Regions from separate parts of the Lactobacillus sp. OTU4228 genome, predicted to be linked through region 2. Evidence: predicted binding sites of a transcription regulator. Region 2 holds the regulator's gene; the other holds the start of a gene.

Region 1 (7,795 bases), on a different contig from region 2:
ATTCCTGGTTGCACCACCAGACCAGCAAGTGGTGGCAAAATGAAGAACCAACCTAATTTTGTTGGGTCAGCCCCTAAAGTTTGGAAAATTCTACTCATTTGTGAAGTTTCCAAAGTAAATGCAATTTGTACGCCTAAATAACCTAAGCTAATCATCCAAATAGTGGAAGCGGCTAGCGTTGGTAAACCTGATTTTTCTTGCTTCAAGTTCTCTTTCTCCTTCCATCTAAATCGCTTTCATATTTTAAATGATATCGATTTCAGAAAGAGCTTTCAATACGATTTGCTCTGTTAACGGTAACTTAATTGCATAAACATTTCTTGATTTTTTCTAAAAGCAGCATACTTAATCTACGCTCTCTCCATCTCTTGGTAGTAAAATATTCTCATAGATTATGGAGGTATGAAACTATGCTTTCACTTTTGTTAACAATTTTCTTGATTTGGCTTTTCTTCAAGTTGGGGGTTGGCTTAATCAAGATTTTCGGCTTCTTACTCATTGCCGGATTGATTTTCGTATTTTGCGCATACTTGCTCATCCCATTCCTGGCTCTGGTAGCCGTGGGTGGATTGTTGTTTGCGGCAATAAGATAATTTAATTGAATAAAAAATAAAGAGGCCTTTCGGCCTCTTTTTTACATGCTCTTCAAATTTTTAACAATCAATTTAGCTAATATCTCATAGCCTGCATCCCCAAAGTGCAAACCATCATTTTTCATTCCTTGGGCAGTCTTCTTGATGTCCCCTGCATCTAGCATCGCCTGACATAAATCCGCATATCTAAAATGATATTCCTGAGCGACTTCTTCGACTGCTTTGGCATATTTTTCTACTAAAGCATTATCGCGCACAAGCTGCTTTTCCTCATCAACGGCGGGTGGCGAAACAAGCAAAACATGTGGCGGATAATATGCACAAATTATCGCTGAACAAATCAATTCCATATTTTGCTTAAATTGCGTTAACGGTACCTGCTTATGCGTTGCCAGATCATTAGTCCCAAGTAAAATTACCAAGTTATCGCACTTTTTCACGCTCAAAACTAATTCATTAAGTCTTGCAAAAAACGCACCTGAATTGATCCCCGACACTGCAGTATTTTCAATTTCTACGTCAGGCAACATCTTTTTTAAATTCCAGTTAATATGCGGCTCTTCTTTGCCTTCATTGCGTGCGATGATGCTATCGCCTGTCAGTAATAATCTCATTTTAGAACTGCCTTCTTCTTACTCTTTTTAGTTGGCTTAATGCCTAAAACATCCAAGAAGAAAGTAAAGATTGGCACACCTACGATCAAGCCCCAGCTGCCCCAGAAATGTTCTGCCACAAGCAAAACCAAGAATGTGTAGAAAATTGGTAATTCAGTCTTGCTGGCCATGAACTTAGGATTTAAGACATAGGCTTCAACGGCGTGAATAATCATGATCATAATGAAAATGTAAATCACGTAGCGAATGCCGCCTACTGAGTAGCCCACAATACTTAGCGGAATCAGTGAAATGATTACACCAGCAACTGGAACCAAACTCAAAATGAAGACCATCAAGCCTAAGGCGACAATCTGTGGCATTCTCATTATAGCCAAACCGATCATTGTCAAAGCTGTGTTACAAATCGCAATAAGGGATTGGGCCTCAAGCACTACACCAAAGGTATTGGTAAATTTTTTACCGAAGTAACAAATATCTTCAAAGAGCCACTTCAAGTAGCCGCTTTTAACGAATAAACTAGAGAATTCTCTCATCTTCTTTAATTCAATCGTGTAAAAGAAACTTAAGATCAGTGACATAAATGTCGCGATGGTCAGCGTGCCGATATTAGTAGCAGTGTGAAAGGCAAAAGTCATAGCGTGCTTTGCCTGTTCAATCAACTCGCCTTTACTAATGTAACGCGTTACGTACGACATCAAACGCAACGATTCATCGCTTTCATAAAATGCCATAACGGACTTTACCATCTTACTGATTTGCACCATCAGCATGGGCAAGTAAACCGTTATAACGAAATACAATAGCGCCAGAATTATCAGATACGTGACGACAACTATTATCCCTGTCGGCATCTTAGGAATGTAACGCTGGACTAAACGAATCAGGTGCACGATTACGTAAGTAAAAATAAATGTTAACAGAATCGTATTCATCATTGCCCGCATCTCGTACAAACAAGCTACGATTAACAAAAATACGACAACTCTACGCAATGGCACATTGTCTTTAAATTTTTGCCAAGCTGTATTCATGAATCAAACCTCGTTTTTTCATTATTTTTGATTGTAACATGATAATTTTCTATATTTTTTGCTTTCTAAAGCTATACCACATTTTATCTAAAATTTTTTCTAATTTATTAGCCCTATTCTGATGGGATTTGCAGTTTACAAATCAATGCTATCCGCGATAATTTTCTACAAACCACAAGATATTGTGGTACATTTAGATATGTGCTCATACATAATGTGTTTTGCGAAACAATAATAATCTTTTAGGAGTGAAAAACATGCCATCTACTAGAATTGAACTAGATCAAAACTTTATTGATCAAGTGAAACATGAAATCAAACCTCACTGGGGTGAACTTGGCTGGGTAACCTATAAGAGAACTTATGCCCGTTGGCTTCCTGATCAAGATCGTTCAGAAAACTGGGATGAGACAGTTAAGCGTGTGATCGAAGGTAACATCAACCTTGATCCACGTCTAAAAGACTCTCCCTCTAAAGAAGTTATCAGCGAATTGACCAATGAAGCTAAACGATTATTCCGTTTAGTTTATGGCTTATCAGCTACCCCTTCAGGTCGTAACCTTTGGATTTCAGGAACCGATTATCAAAAACGGACTGGCGATTCATTAAACAACTGCTGGTTCATCGCTATTCGTCCTCAAGAATATGGCGACAGTCACATCGTGCCTTCTTACGTTGATAAGAGAGAAAAAGCTGTCTCCATGCCTTTCTCCTTCCTATTCGATCAATTAATGAAAGGCGGCGGCGTTGGTTTTTCAGTTGTTAACGACAACATCAAGCAAATTCCTAAGGTTAATAACAAAATCGATTTAACTGTTGTAATCGATAAAGGCAGCAAGTCACACGATGCCTCAATCAAGGTTGGCGCCATTGATAAAGACGAATGGAAAAAGCAAAATCCAGATCAAGACGACGTGATTTACTACAGATTGCCTGATACTCGTGAAGGCTGGGTTCTTGCCAATGCCCGTTTAATTGATATGCACTTTAACCAAACCAATCCTGATCGAAAGACCAAATTAGTTTTGGACATTACTGATATTCGTCCATACGGTGCCAAGATCCATGGCTTCGGCGGTACTGCTTCAGGTCCAATGCCTTTAGTTGAAATGTTTATCGATATCAACAACGTCATTAATGCCCGCGCAGGTAAAAACTTGACTGCTGTTGATGCGACTGACATTTGTAACTTGATTGGTAAAACAGTTGTTGCCGGCAACGTTCGTCGTTCAGCTGAGCTTGCACTTGGCTCTAGTGACGACCAAGACTTTATCAAGATGAAGCAGGATAAGAAAAAGCTTTATCACCACCGTTGGGCTTCTAACAACAGTGTGGCCATTAATTCTAAGTTTAATAATTATGGTCCAATTGCTGACGGCATTTTGCATAATGGCGAGCCTGGTATCGTTAACTTAGATTTGTCACGCAACTATGGTCGTATTGTTGATGGCTATCAACCAGGAATTGACGATGACGTTGAAGGTACTAATCCTTGTGGCGAAATTTCTTTGGCAAATGGTGAGCCATGCAACTTGTTTGAGGTCTTCCCATACATCGCTGAAATGCAAGGCTGGGACTTAAAGGAGGCCTTCGCCTTAGCTACTCGTTTTGCTAAGAGAGTTACCTTTAGTCACTACGACTGGGAAGTTTCACGTAAGATTATTCAAAAGAACCGCAGAATCGGTATTTCAATGTCTGGTATTCAAGACTGGCTGCTTAATGACTTGGGCCACAGAGTAGTCACTGGCTTTGAAGATGCCGTTGATGCAGAAACTGGTGAAAAGATTAAGAAACCAATCTATGATTCACAGGCAGTTGAAAGAGTGGATGGCTTATACAAGGCTGTAGTCGACGCAGATAAGGCCTACAGCAAGGAATTAGGCACCCACCCATCAATTAAGCACACCACAGTTAAACCATCTGGTACGGTGGCTAAATTGGCTGGTGTGTCAGAAGGGATGCACTTCCACTATGCTGGTTATTTGATTCAGAGAATTCGTTTCCAGGCTAGTGATCCATTGCTTCCAGCCTTAAGAGAATGCGGCTATCATACTGAACCAGATATTTACACTAAGAACACTATTTGCGTCGAATTTCCATTACGGGCTGCTCACGCCGATAGTAAAAACTTTGCTTCTGCCGGAACGGTTTCAATTGCGGAACAATTCGCGACCCAAGCATTCTTGCAAACATACTGGTCTGACAATGCCGTCAGCTGCACCATCACCTTCCAATCAGATGAAAGTGACGAAATTGCTCCACTTCTTCACCAATACAGACACACTATTAAATCAACTTCACTTCTTCCTTACTACGGTGGTTCACTCAAGCAAGCTCCAAAAGAGCCAATTGACAAGAAGACCTATAAAGAAAGAGCTGCTTTGATTACTGATGATGTTGAAGAAGTATTTGCAAAGCAAAATGATGATCAAAAGGGATTAGAAATTGTAGGACAAACCGACTGTGAAGGCGGAGCTTGCCCAATCAAGTAATTTATTAGGAGATAAAAATGAAGAACAAACACAAATTTAGTTTATTATTTACAATCGTTGCATTTTTAACTTTATTTTTGACGGGATGCTCAAATAATAGTTCATCCACTGCCAAAAAGAGCTCTAACAATCAAATTACGGTTAACTACACCTTGAAACAAGGCAAGAAAACCGTAAGTGATAAATCCGTTAAGATTCCTAAGAAAAAGGCCAAGGTAATTACCGGTCTTAAGAAAGCATGGAAAGTGCAAGAAACTAAGGGTTTTATTACTTCAATCGATGGTAAAAAGCAAAACCCTAAGAAAAAGATTTATTGGACTTACACAATTAACGGCAAATGGGCAACCAAAGGTGCCGACAAACAAGCTGTTGCTAACAAGGATAAAGTTAAATTTACTCTAGACAAGGTGAAGTAATTTATGGTTACTGAGCGGCTGCAAATCAGACAAATCGCATTACTGGCCATGCTTACAGCAATGTGCGTGGTCTTGCGTATCTTCAAAATTATTCCTATTCCCAACGTACAACCAGTAACTGATATCTTGATGATCGCTACTCTTTATTTGGGTATCGGCTCAGGTATCACTTTAGCTGCTTTGACAATGTTGATTTCTAATATTTATTTGGGATTCGGCATTTGGACTATTCCCCAAATTTTAGCTTATGCTGGTTGTGTATTAACTGTGGCCTTTTTAAACAAAGTTACGCCACTGCAAAATCACTTTTGGTTACAGGTAGCTTTGGCCACCTTTTTAGGTTGGGAATACGGCTTTTTAGTCGACCTGGGGATGACTATTTTCGGTGGTTTGCCTGCTTTCATCGCTTACCTTGTTTCTAGCTTCGCCTTTGATACCTACCATGCAATTGGCAACTTTGCCTTCTACTTTGTTTTATATAAACCAATCACCAAAGCACTTGAAGCCTATCAACGGAGGATAATCTAATGACAATCAAAATCTACACTAAAGTTGGCGACAAAGGGCTAACCAAGCAGGTTACTGGTAAAATAGTGCCAAAATATGACCTGCAAATTGAAGCATTTGGCAATGTGGATGAGCTTCAATCATACCTTGGTGTGGTGATTGCCAACTTATCAAAGAATTGCCGGGAATTACGTAAAGAGCTGGAAAACGTTCAGCGTAATTTATACCAACTGCAAGCCGATATTGTCGTTAAGCACCATCATGAAATTAGTGAGAAAAATGTCACACAGTTAGAAGACCGCATTAATGAATTAACTCCTAAAATACCCACTATTCCTGAATTTATCTTGCCTGGTGGCAAGGTTACGGGTGCTAACTTACAATATGCTAGAACCGTTGCTAGACGTGCCGAAAGGTCTTTAGTCAAGTTGAGTTTAAATGAACAAAAATTAAACGATTGCGATTTGGAGTACATGAATCGCCTTTCCGATTACCTTTTCATCTTAGGACGCTACGCAAATGTACTTGATGGTTACACCGAAATAAAAAGCAAAGTGCGAGAAAAAAACCGTATTAATGGCTAAAAAACACCGTTGCCGGATTAAGCAGCGGTGTTTTTGTTTGAGCGATTTTCTTTTTCAAGAATTGCTTTCTTTATTTCCATAAACTTAGGTGCATCCAAAACTCTTAATTTAGGGAAGCTCTTAAGCATACGTTTTTGGTTCCAACTTAAACGATTTGGTTTTAATTCGTCGTAGTGCTGAATAACTGAGTGATGCCAGTCGCCAACTTTAAGTCTGCCTTTCTCAGCCATTCTGCTTTCTACTCTGGATCTAACGCGTTCAATAAATTGGTTGATGCGATTGTCCCACATCTTGGTTGTAATATGGAATCTTTCGACACTGATTACAGTTAAGATTGTATCGATTCCCATAACTATCGTGATCCCTACGGCTAACCAACCATGCGTATCTCTTTCCTCAATATTGATAATCTTTTGTACAAATGGCTGGATAAATTTTACTAGTAGAATTACGCCGAAGCCCCAGAATAAGGAAATAACTGGCGCTACACGACCTTGGATGTTACCCCACAATTTTGAGTAATCCCATAATTTAAGATGGAAGACTTTTTCAAGGAATAAACTCGCGACATATTCGAAGACTGTCGCGACAATGATTCCGACGATAAATAGCAAGAAGATATTGTCTTGGACATCTTTAGTGCAGATTAAGACTGTAGTAACTGCGAATCCATAGACTGGACAATATGGGCCAAACAAAAAGCCACGATATTCATAATGATGATCTTTGATCGAACAATATATTGTTTCCCATAACCAGCCAATAAAAGAATATGTAAAAAATAAAACAATAATTTCAGAAATAGTGTATGGCATCTTTATATTTCTCTTTCAATATACAAGCTTATATATCCATAATAAGTGAAAGAGAGTAATTTGGCTATCGAAAATATAGATTTTATTAACTATCTACTTTTCCTTTTTTAAGCCCAATGTAAGGGCACCCACAATTAGAGCAAATAAACCGATGATAGACAAGAAAAGTGATGCAGATTCGCCTGCTTTAGGAAGGCTAGCTGAAGAAGTTCTATTTCTGTGTCGATTATGCTTTTTGAAGCTAACTTCTTTTAGATCATCATCGTCTAAAATTTTATCTGCGACAGTTTTGAAGTCCTTATCACTATGTCTAACCCTAGTTGCTTTAGGTGTACTAATTGTAGTTGGCTGATTATCCAAGCCTGTTAAACCCGTTACTGGGAGCTTTAACTCTTTATTTCCTAATTCAGTGTCTGCTTTTTCTTCTCTTCTTCCATCAGCATTTCGAGCCACCAGCATCTCATTTCCGTCTGTCCTTCTAATTCGCGTAGCTTTTTCCCCATATCTATACCTCTTTGGATTTTCTTTATCAAACTTAATTTCATGGTTTGCGACTTGGACATTTAAAGATTTTTCATCCCAAATTAAACCTTCAGGTATAGCATTTTCCACTACAACTTGATCATATTCTGCCTTTTTTGGATCAATCTTGATTTCCCAGGAAATATTGTCTTGATCAAAAATTCCGTTAATATCAACAGAGCTAATTTCTTCTACAGGATTATTTTGTCCTACTACAT
Region 2 (7,795 bases):
ATAGATACCTTAACGGTCGGATTTAAGGCTATTAAAAGAACATTATTTAGAAATACAGATAAACAATCTTATTATGTGACTTATAATGTTAAGAATTTACTACAGGATTCACGTTTTAAGAAAGGATATAATAACGAAATAAAAATTTTCATTACTATAAGTGAGATTTTAAATAGTGAAAAACTAGAAGATGCTTTTTTGTATGATGAATTATCTAAGTTAGATATAATTCTGGGAGAGTTGAAGAATAGTGAAATAAGTGATCAAGCATTATCCGATATAGTAAATATGTATAAATACTTAATTGAAAATAAAACTATGCTTTCAGTTGAGGTGAAAAGTTTATTACGTGATATTATGAAAAGATCTACATTGGGTTTTGCCACTGAGAATTCTCAAAAAAGAAAAGACTTAATGCTAGAAATAAAAAAAGACTTTAGTAAAATTTCTGATAGAACTATAACGTCAACTAAATTTTAAGCTAAAAGTTTATATTTGATCTGATATAATAATTAAGAACCTAATTTTAAGATTGTTGTTAAAACAATTTTTAAAATTATGGTCGCATTTATATGAGTGCGTGGATTGAAATCAATATATGCTTTCTGTTATTCCTTTTAAAGCTAATTGTAGGCTAATCAGAAAGGTTAATATTTAAAGGCTCCATAAAAGTGGAGCTTTTTTCTTTTCGATTAAACTTCCTATTAAAAGATTACCCTTGAAACTGGTAAAATAGATAAGTAAGTATAGAGAACAATTTTTATAAAGGGGGAATAAAATGGCAGATAAAAAATTACTTCTAATCGATGGTAACTCTGTAGCTTTCAGAGCCTTTTACGCTCTTTATCGTCAACTAGAATCTTTCAAGAGTCCAGAGGGCCTGCACACTAATGCCATTTATGCTTTTAAGAATATGCTTGATGTCCTTTTGAAGGACGTTGAGCCAACCCATATTTTGGTAGCTTTTGATGCAGGAAAAGTCACTTTTAGAACAAACATGTATGGAGAATATAAAGGCGGACGTATGAAAACTCCAGAAGAGCTTCTCGAGCAAATGCCTTATATTCAAGAAATGCTTCATGACTTGGGTATTAAAACTTATGAATTGAAGAATTACGAAGCAGATGACATTATTGGTACTTTTGTCGATAAAGGTGAGAAGAACGGCTTTACTACTACTGTCGTGACTGGTGACCGTGACTTGACTCAACTAGCTTCTCCAAGCACTACTGTTGAAGTAACCAAATCAGGAGTTTCTCAACTTGAAGCCTACACACCTGAACATATGAAGGAAATTAACGGCGTCACTCCAACTGAATTCATTGATATGAAGGCTTTGATGGGGGATAATTCCGATAATTACCCTGGTGTAACTAAAGTTGGTCCTAAGACTGCATCACGTTTGATTCAAAAATACGGTTCCGTTGAAGGGATTTACGATCATATCGACGAAATGAAGAAGTCCAAGCTGAAAGAAAACTTGATCAACGATAAGGACAAAGCATTTTTAGCTAAAAAGTTAGCAACTATTGACCGTGATTCACCGATAACTCTGGATATTGATGATATAAAACGTCAGCCAGTTGATTATGAAAAGCTGCGTCAATTCTATGAAAAGATGAACTTCCGCAAGTTCTTAGCTGACCTAAATGCTTCAGGTGCTGGTCAAGATAGTACTGAAGTTGAAAAAGTAGAATACATCGTTTTAAACGACGACAACGTTAAGGATGTTAATGCTACTGAAGATGATACCATTGAATTTTACTTGGAAATGCTTGGTGCCAACTATCACCTAGCTCCTTTTGTTGGCTTCAGCTTGAAGATTAACGACAAGATCTACGTTTCAAGAGACGTTGAATTGCTTGAAGAAGATAACCTCAAGCACCTCTTAGAAGACGAAAAGATCAAGAAGAACGTCTTTGACTTAAAGCGGACCATGGTTGGGGCCCATCGTTTAGGCATTCACACTCACGGCCTTGATTACGACATGCTTTTGGCATCCTATTTGATCAATAATGAAAATAACTCTAACGACCTTGGTGAAATTGCTCACCTTTATGGTGATTACTCCGTTAAGACTGACCTCGAAGTTTATGGCAAAGGTAAGAGTGAACACATCCCTGATGACGATGATGAATTATTCAACCACTTAGCTTCCAAGGTCAACGCCATTGAATCACTCAAGAAGACTCTGCTTGAAAAGCTCAAAGACCACGAACAAGATGCCTTGTTTGATACGATCGAAATCCCAACCGCGCGCGTTTTAGCCAGAATGGAAATGAATGGGATGAAGGTCGAAGCAAGTACTTTAATTCAACTGCAAAATGAATTTGCCGTTAAATTGAAGGAACTCGAAGACAAGATTTATGGCCAAGCCGGTGAAAAGTTCAACTTGAACTCACCAAAGCAATTAGGTCACATTTTGTTTGAAAAGCTTGGTTTGCCAGTCATCAAGAAGACCAAGACTGGTTATTCAACTTCAGTTGAAGTACTTGATCAATTGAAGACGCAAAGCCCAATCGTTAGCGAAATTTTGGACTATCGTCAAATTGCCAAGATTCAATCTACCTATGTAAAGGGTCTGCTTGACGTCATTCAACCAGATGGCCGCGTGCACACACGTTACTTGCAGACTTTGACTGCCACTGGTCGTCTTTCCAGTGTGGATCCTAACTTGCAAAATATCCCTACCCGTACCGAAGAAGGAAAGCAAATCAGAAAAGCTTTCGTGCCAAGTGAACCAGACGGCTACATTTTCTCTTGCGACTACTCACAAGTTGAACTTCGTGTTTTAGCTCATGTTTCTGGTGATCAAAACATGCAAGAAGCCTTCAAGACCGGTTATGATATTCACTCACATACCGCGATGAAGATTTTCCACTTGGATTCACCTGATCAAGTAACGCCACTGATGCGTCGTCACGCTAAGGCTGTTAACTTCGGTATCGTTTATGGTATTTCCGATTACGGTTTATCCAAGAACTTAGGCATTTCTAGAAAACGTGCTCAAGAATTTATCGACAACTACTTCGAACAATATCCTCAAATCAAGGATTACATGGATAAGGCTGTGCAAGAAGCGCGTGACAAAGGCTATGCCGAAACAATTATGCACCGTCGCAGATACTTGCCAGATATTCACGCTAAGAAGTACACTGTGCGTGCCTTCGCTGAAAGAACCGCAATCAACTCACCAATCCAAGGCTCAGCTGCCGATATCATCAAGATTGCTATGATCAACATGCAAAAGAAGCTTGATGAATTGCACCTTAAGACCAAGATGGTTGTTCAGGTGCACGACGAATTGATTTTTGATGTGCCAAAAGACGAACTGGAAACAATCAAGAAGATCGTGCCCGAAGTAATGCAATCAGCAGTTAAGCTTGATGTGCCATTAATCGCTGATTCTGGTTGGGGCCACAATTGGTACGATGCAAAGTAGGTGATTAGATGCCTGAAATGCCCGAAGTTGAAACTGTACGAAGAACTTTAACTCCTTTAATTAAAGGAAAGACAATTGAAAAAGTAATTTTGTGGTATCCCAAAATCGTTGCGACCGATCATGACAAGTTTATCAATGAACTGCCAGGCAAAAAGATTATTCGCATTGATCGCTATGCCAAGTATTTGCTTATTCGCTTGAGCGACAATTTGACGATTGTTTCTCACCTGCGCATGGAAGGAAAGTATCACTTAACTACGCCGGAAGCGCCAAAAGATAAGCATGATCATGTGGAATTTATTTTTACCGACGGCACTGCCTTGCGTTATAACGATGTGCGCAAATTTGGCCGTATGCAGCTAGTTTTGACCGGAACCGAGCGACAAACAACTGGCATCGGTAAACTGGGCGTTGAACCCAATACGCCGGAATTTAATGAGCAGTATTTTTTGGGTAGTTTGAAGAGAAAAAAGAAGAACATCAAAAATGTCTTACTCGATCAAACTGTTGTGGCAGGTCTGGGCAATATCTATGTCGATGAAACCTTGTGGCAAAGCAAGATCCATCCCTTGAGTTTGGCTAACAAAATTCCTGCCGATAAAGTAGAAGATCTGCGTAAAAATATTAATGAAACCATCAAAATTGCCATAGAAAAGCGCGGTACAACTGTTCATAGCTATTTGGATGCAAACGGCGAAGTTGGTGGTTACCAAGAAATGCTACAAGTTTACGGTCACGCTGGTGAAGCCTGCCCTAGATGTGGCACGACTTTTGAGAAAATTAAAGTTTCAGGCAGAGGCACTACTTTTTGCCCACATTGTCAGGTGATATACAAATGACATACGTTTTAGCTTTAACTGGCGGGATTGCGACAGGCAAAAGCACCGCGGATCAATTTTTTAAAAAGCAAAATATTCCTATTGTCGACTGTGACGAAATAGCGCATGATTTAATGAAGCCAAAAAATGCTTCTTGGCAAGCAATTAAGGATAATTTTGGCGAAGAATATTTGAATGATGACCAAACGATTAACCGTAAAAAGCTCGGTCAATTAGTTTTTAGTAATAAAAGTGCGCTAAATAGACTAAATCAGTTGACTCATCCTCTAATTTTCGATAAAACAATACAAAAGATAACATCATATCAAAATGAAGATATGGTTATCCTTGATGCACCAGTTTATTTTGAATCTGGCTTAGATAAGAAGCATATTGCCAATAGTGTGTTGGTAATTACTTTGCCAGAATCTATTCAAATAGAGCGATTAAAACAAAGAAATAATTTAACTGATAAAGAAGCCAGAATGCGGATTAATAGCCAAATGCCGTTGTCTAAAAAAACACAATTGGCTGATTTTGTAATTGAAAATACTGGTACAATAAAAGAACTAGAAAGTAAACTAGAACAATTATTAAATAAAATCAAAAAAGAGGGATAGCTATGGAATGTCCAAATTGTCATCAAAATGCCTCCCGCGTTATTGATTCACGTCCTAGTGATGAAAACCGGGCAATTAGAAGACGTCGAGAATGTGAAAACTGTGGTTTCCGTTTTACGACCTTTGAGCGTATTGAAACGGCGCCTTTATTAGTAATTAAAAACGATGGAACGCGTGAACCGTTCAGCCGTAAGAAGATTTTGCATGGTGTAATGGCCGCAGGGCAAAAGCGTCCGATTAGTAGCGAACAATTCGAACAATTAGTTGACCATGTCGAAAATAAAGTTAGAAAACAAGGCGTAAGCGAAATTTCATCTAAGAAGATCGGTCAATACGTCATGGATGAATTAGCCGACTTGGACGATGTAGCTTACATTAGATTTGCTTCCATTTATCGTGAATTTAAAGATATGTCTAGCTTCATGAAGACGATGGAAGACATGATGGCCAAAAAGGGAAAGGGTAATTAGAAATGTTTGAGACATCTGATCCCAAGCATCTATATTATGTAGCCAATCGAGTTACGCTTTTTCCTGAAGACGAGCAAATATTGATCAAATTGTATCAGCCATTAGTTGGTGCTGTTGCGGTGGCTTTATATCAGACTTTAATCAGTGATTATGATCCATACGGCATTATTTCTGATTCTAAGGGTATTTATTCGCTGCAAGAACAACTGGATTGTAGCTTAAAGACGATGTTTACCTCGCTTCATAAATTAGAGGCCGTGGGGTTAGTTCAAACATTTTTGTCCGATAATGTTTTTAATAACGTCATCGTGTTTAAATTGCTTAAAGTGCCTAGTGCTGATAAGTTTTTCGCTACGCCGCTACTAGCGAGTTTGCTTAAGGAAAAAGTTGGCGAAGAAACCTTTCATGAATTAAGCCACAAGTTCGCTAAAGAAGCTAAGTTGCGGGAAAAGCCTATTAAGAATGCGCGCGATGTTTCGGCTAATTTCTTTGATATGTTCCGTTTGCCGGGGGATGAAGCAATCACTCCATCCAGCGATGTAATTGAGGCCGCCAAAGAAAACAAAGTTCATGAAGAAGAGGTGGCCCAAGTTAACGACAGGGATGCAATCGATTGGGACTTTATCAAAGAGCAATATGAGGTTTATCAAATTCCAGCTAGTGAAGTTGATAATAAGAAGAATCAAATTCGCTCTTTGATGCAGACGTATGGCTTGTCCGAAAAAGAATTCGTGGATGAGAGTTTGCCATGCCTTCATGGTTCGTATGAATTGAACATGCGCGACATTAGCAATACTTTAGCTGAGAACTACAAACGGATTAACACTAGAGAACACGTGCAAAAGCAGGTAAATGAAGGCCGTAAAAAGGCTTTGGCTGCGATTAAGGGCTTGGACGACAACGATAAGAAGTTGCTCAAGGAAGCCAATGAAAGCTCACCCGCTGAGTTTTTGTATAAGATAAAAACAGAAAAGGGCGGTATTGCCAGTGCAGGCGAGCGGCAGATTATCAATAATTTGCACACCCAGTATGGTTTGCCAGAAGATTTGATCAATATTCTGACCTATACTTGTTTGACTTACGATACTGTAGTGAACTCAAACTTGGCCTACAAGATCGCTAACGACTGGCTCCAACATGGCGTTGCAACCGCGGTTCAGGCTTTGCAGTACGTGAAGAAACGTCGCGATAGTTTTGGCAATGGCAATAATAGAAGATCTAGAAGAAACTATAACTATCAAAATAAGCGCGTAGAAAAAGGCACCGATTGGAGCAAGAAGAAGGTTGATACCAATTCCGGTATTTCTACTGCGCAATTGAAGAATTTGTTTAAAGATTTGAACAATAAATAAGAAAGCAGGTGAATAAATGGAACCGATAGGCAATGTGATCAAGCAAATTGTTAAACAGCGCAATTTAGGCGATGAAAAGACTTTGGAGAATCAAGCCTTGCATGATCCTGATGTGCAAGCTTTTCTTAAGCAAAATGCGGATAAAATCGATCAAAAGATGATTCGCAATAGCATGTCGAATCTGTACGAATTTTATTCACAAAAAACGCATCCCAACAAGGTGATGGCCGGTTATGCACCGCAGCTATTTTTAAACGGCAAGGTAATCGACATTCGCTATGCACCGACAAGAGCTAAGATCGCACAAGACCGTAAAAAGGCAGCGCAAAGACGGCTGCAGCTCATTGATTTGCCTGCTCGTTTGCATGACGTTAGTTTAAGTGAAATTGACGTTACAGACGATCGGAACAATGTTCTTGCTTTAATTTATGATTTCTTGAAGAAGTATAAAAAAGACCCGCACCAAAAGGGACTATATCTTTCAGGTGATTTCGGCGTTGGTAAGACCTATATTTTGGCAGGACTTGCTAATTATGTCGTTACCAACATGAATAAAAACGTCATTTTCTTGCACGTGCCAACATTTATTGCCGGCCTTGCTAGTCACTTTGACGATAATAGCCGAATTAGCTTGCAAGAAGAAATCCGTAGATTATCCGAATGCGATTTGCTTATTCTGGATGATATTGGGGCCGAAAGTCTCAGCCAATGGTCACGTGATGACGTCTTAGGCGTAATTTTGCAGGCAAGAATGGATAATGTTTTGCCAACCTTCTTCTCATCCAATTTAGACATGGAAGCATTGCAGTCACACTTTGAAGAAACGCGTAATGCGACCGACCCAGTTAAGGCGAGAAGACTGATGCAGCGTGTCCGCTTTTTGGCTAAAGAAATTGTGGTGCCAGGACCTGACCGCAGAAATTCTTTGCATTAATTTTTAAAAAGGTCTTGCATCCCCAGCTCGAATGCGTATAATTGAAACTAACTAAACGAGACATGATGAACTTCGCTTCAGAGAGAGGGACCTAGTTCTGGAAGTCCTTCATTAGAGGCTCACCCCAATCGTTTATTCCCAAAGTTAAAATTTTAGGTT

Evidence for each region. The regulator NrdR, encoded in region 2, represses ribonucleotide reductase genes. The targets are predictions, from matches to a motif close to ACACNATATATNGTGT.
Region 1: nrdJ (ribonucleoside-triphosphate reductase, adenosylcobalamin-dependent) is a predicted target of NrdR. The motif match lies at 2,414-2,429, and genes of this name have one in related genera.

The regions. Positions count from the first base shown of each region.
Region 1 is NZ_CDLD01000041.1:94,415-102,209, reverse strand. Features, by position in the region: gene BN1206_RS09250 (SLC45 family MFS transporter) at 1-155, opposite strand, end outside; gene BN1206_RS09245 (hypothetical protein) at 411-593, shown strand; gene BN1206_RS09240 (SGNH/GDSL hydrolase family protein) at 635-1,207, opposite strand; gene BN1206_RS09235 (AI-2E family transporter) at 1,204-2,241, opposite strand; gene nrdJ (ribonucleoside-triphosphate reductase, adenosylcobalamin-dependent) at 2,499-4,733, shown strand; gene BN1206_RS09225 (DUF4430 domain-containing protein) at 4,751-5,149, shown strand; gene BN1206_RS09220 (ECF transporter S component) at 5,153-5,677, shown strand; gene BN1206_RS09215 (cob(I)yrinic acid a,c-diamide adenosyltransferase) at 5,677-6,240, shown strand; gene BN1206_RS09210 (putative ABC transporter permease) at 6,258-7,055, opposite strand; gene BN1206_RS09205 (LPXTG cell wall anchor domain-containing protein) at 7,149-7,795, opposite strand, start outside.
Region 2 is NZ_CDLD01000034.1:95,346-103,140, reverse strand. Features, by position in the region: gene BN1206_RS07140 (hypothetical protein) at 76-480, shown strand; gene polA (DNA polymerase I) at 779-3,442, shown strand; gene mutM (bifunctional DNA-formamidopyrimidine glycosylase/DNA-(apurinic or apyrimidinic site) lyase) at 3,451-4,281, shown strand; gene coaE (dephospho-CoA kinase) at 4,278-4,880, shown strand; gene nrdR (transcriptional regulator NrdR) at 4,883-5,350, shown strand; gene BN1206_RS07115 (replication initiation and membrane attachment family protein) at 5,353-6,702, shown strand; gene dnaI (primosomal protein DnaI) at 6,719-7,636, shown strand.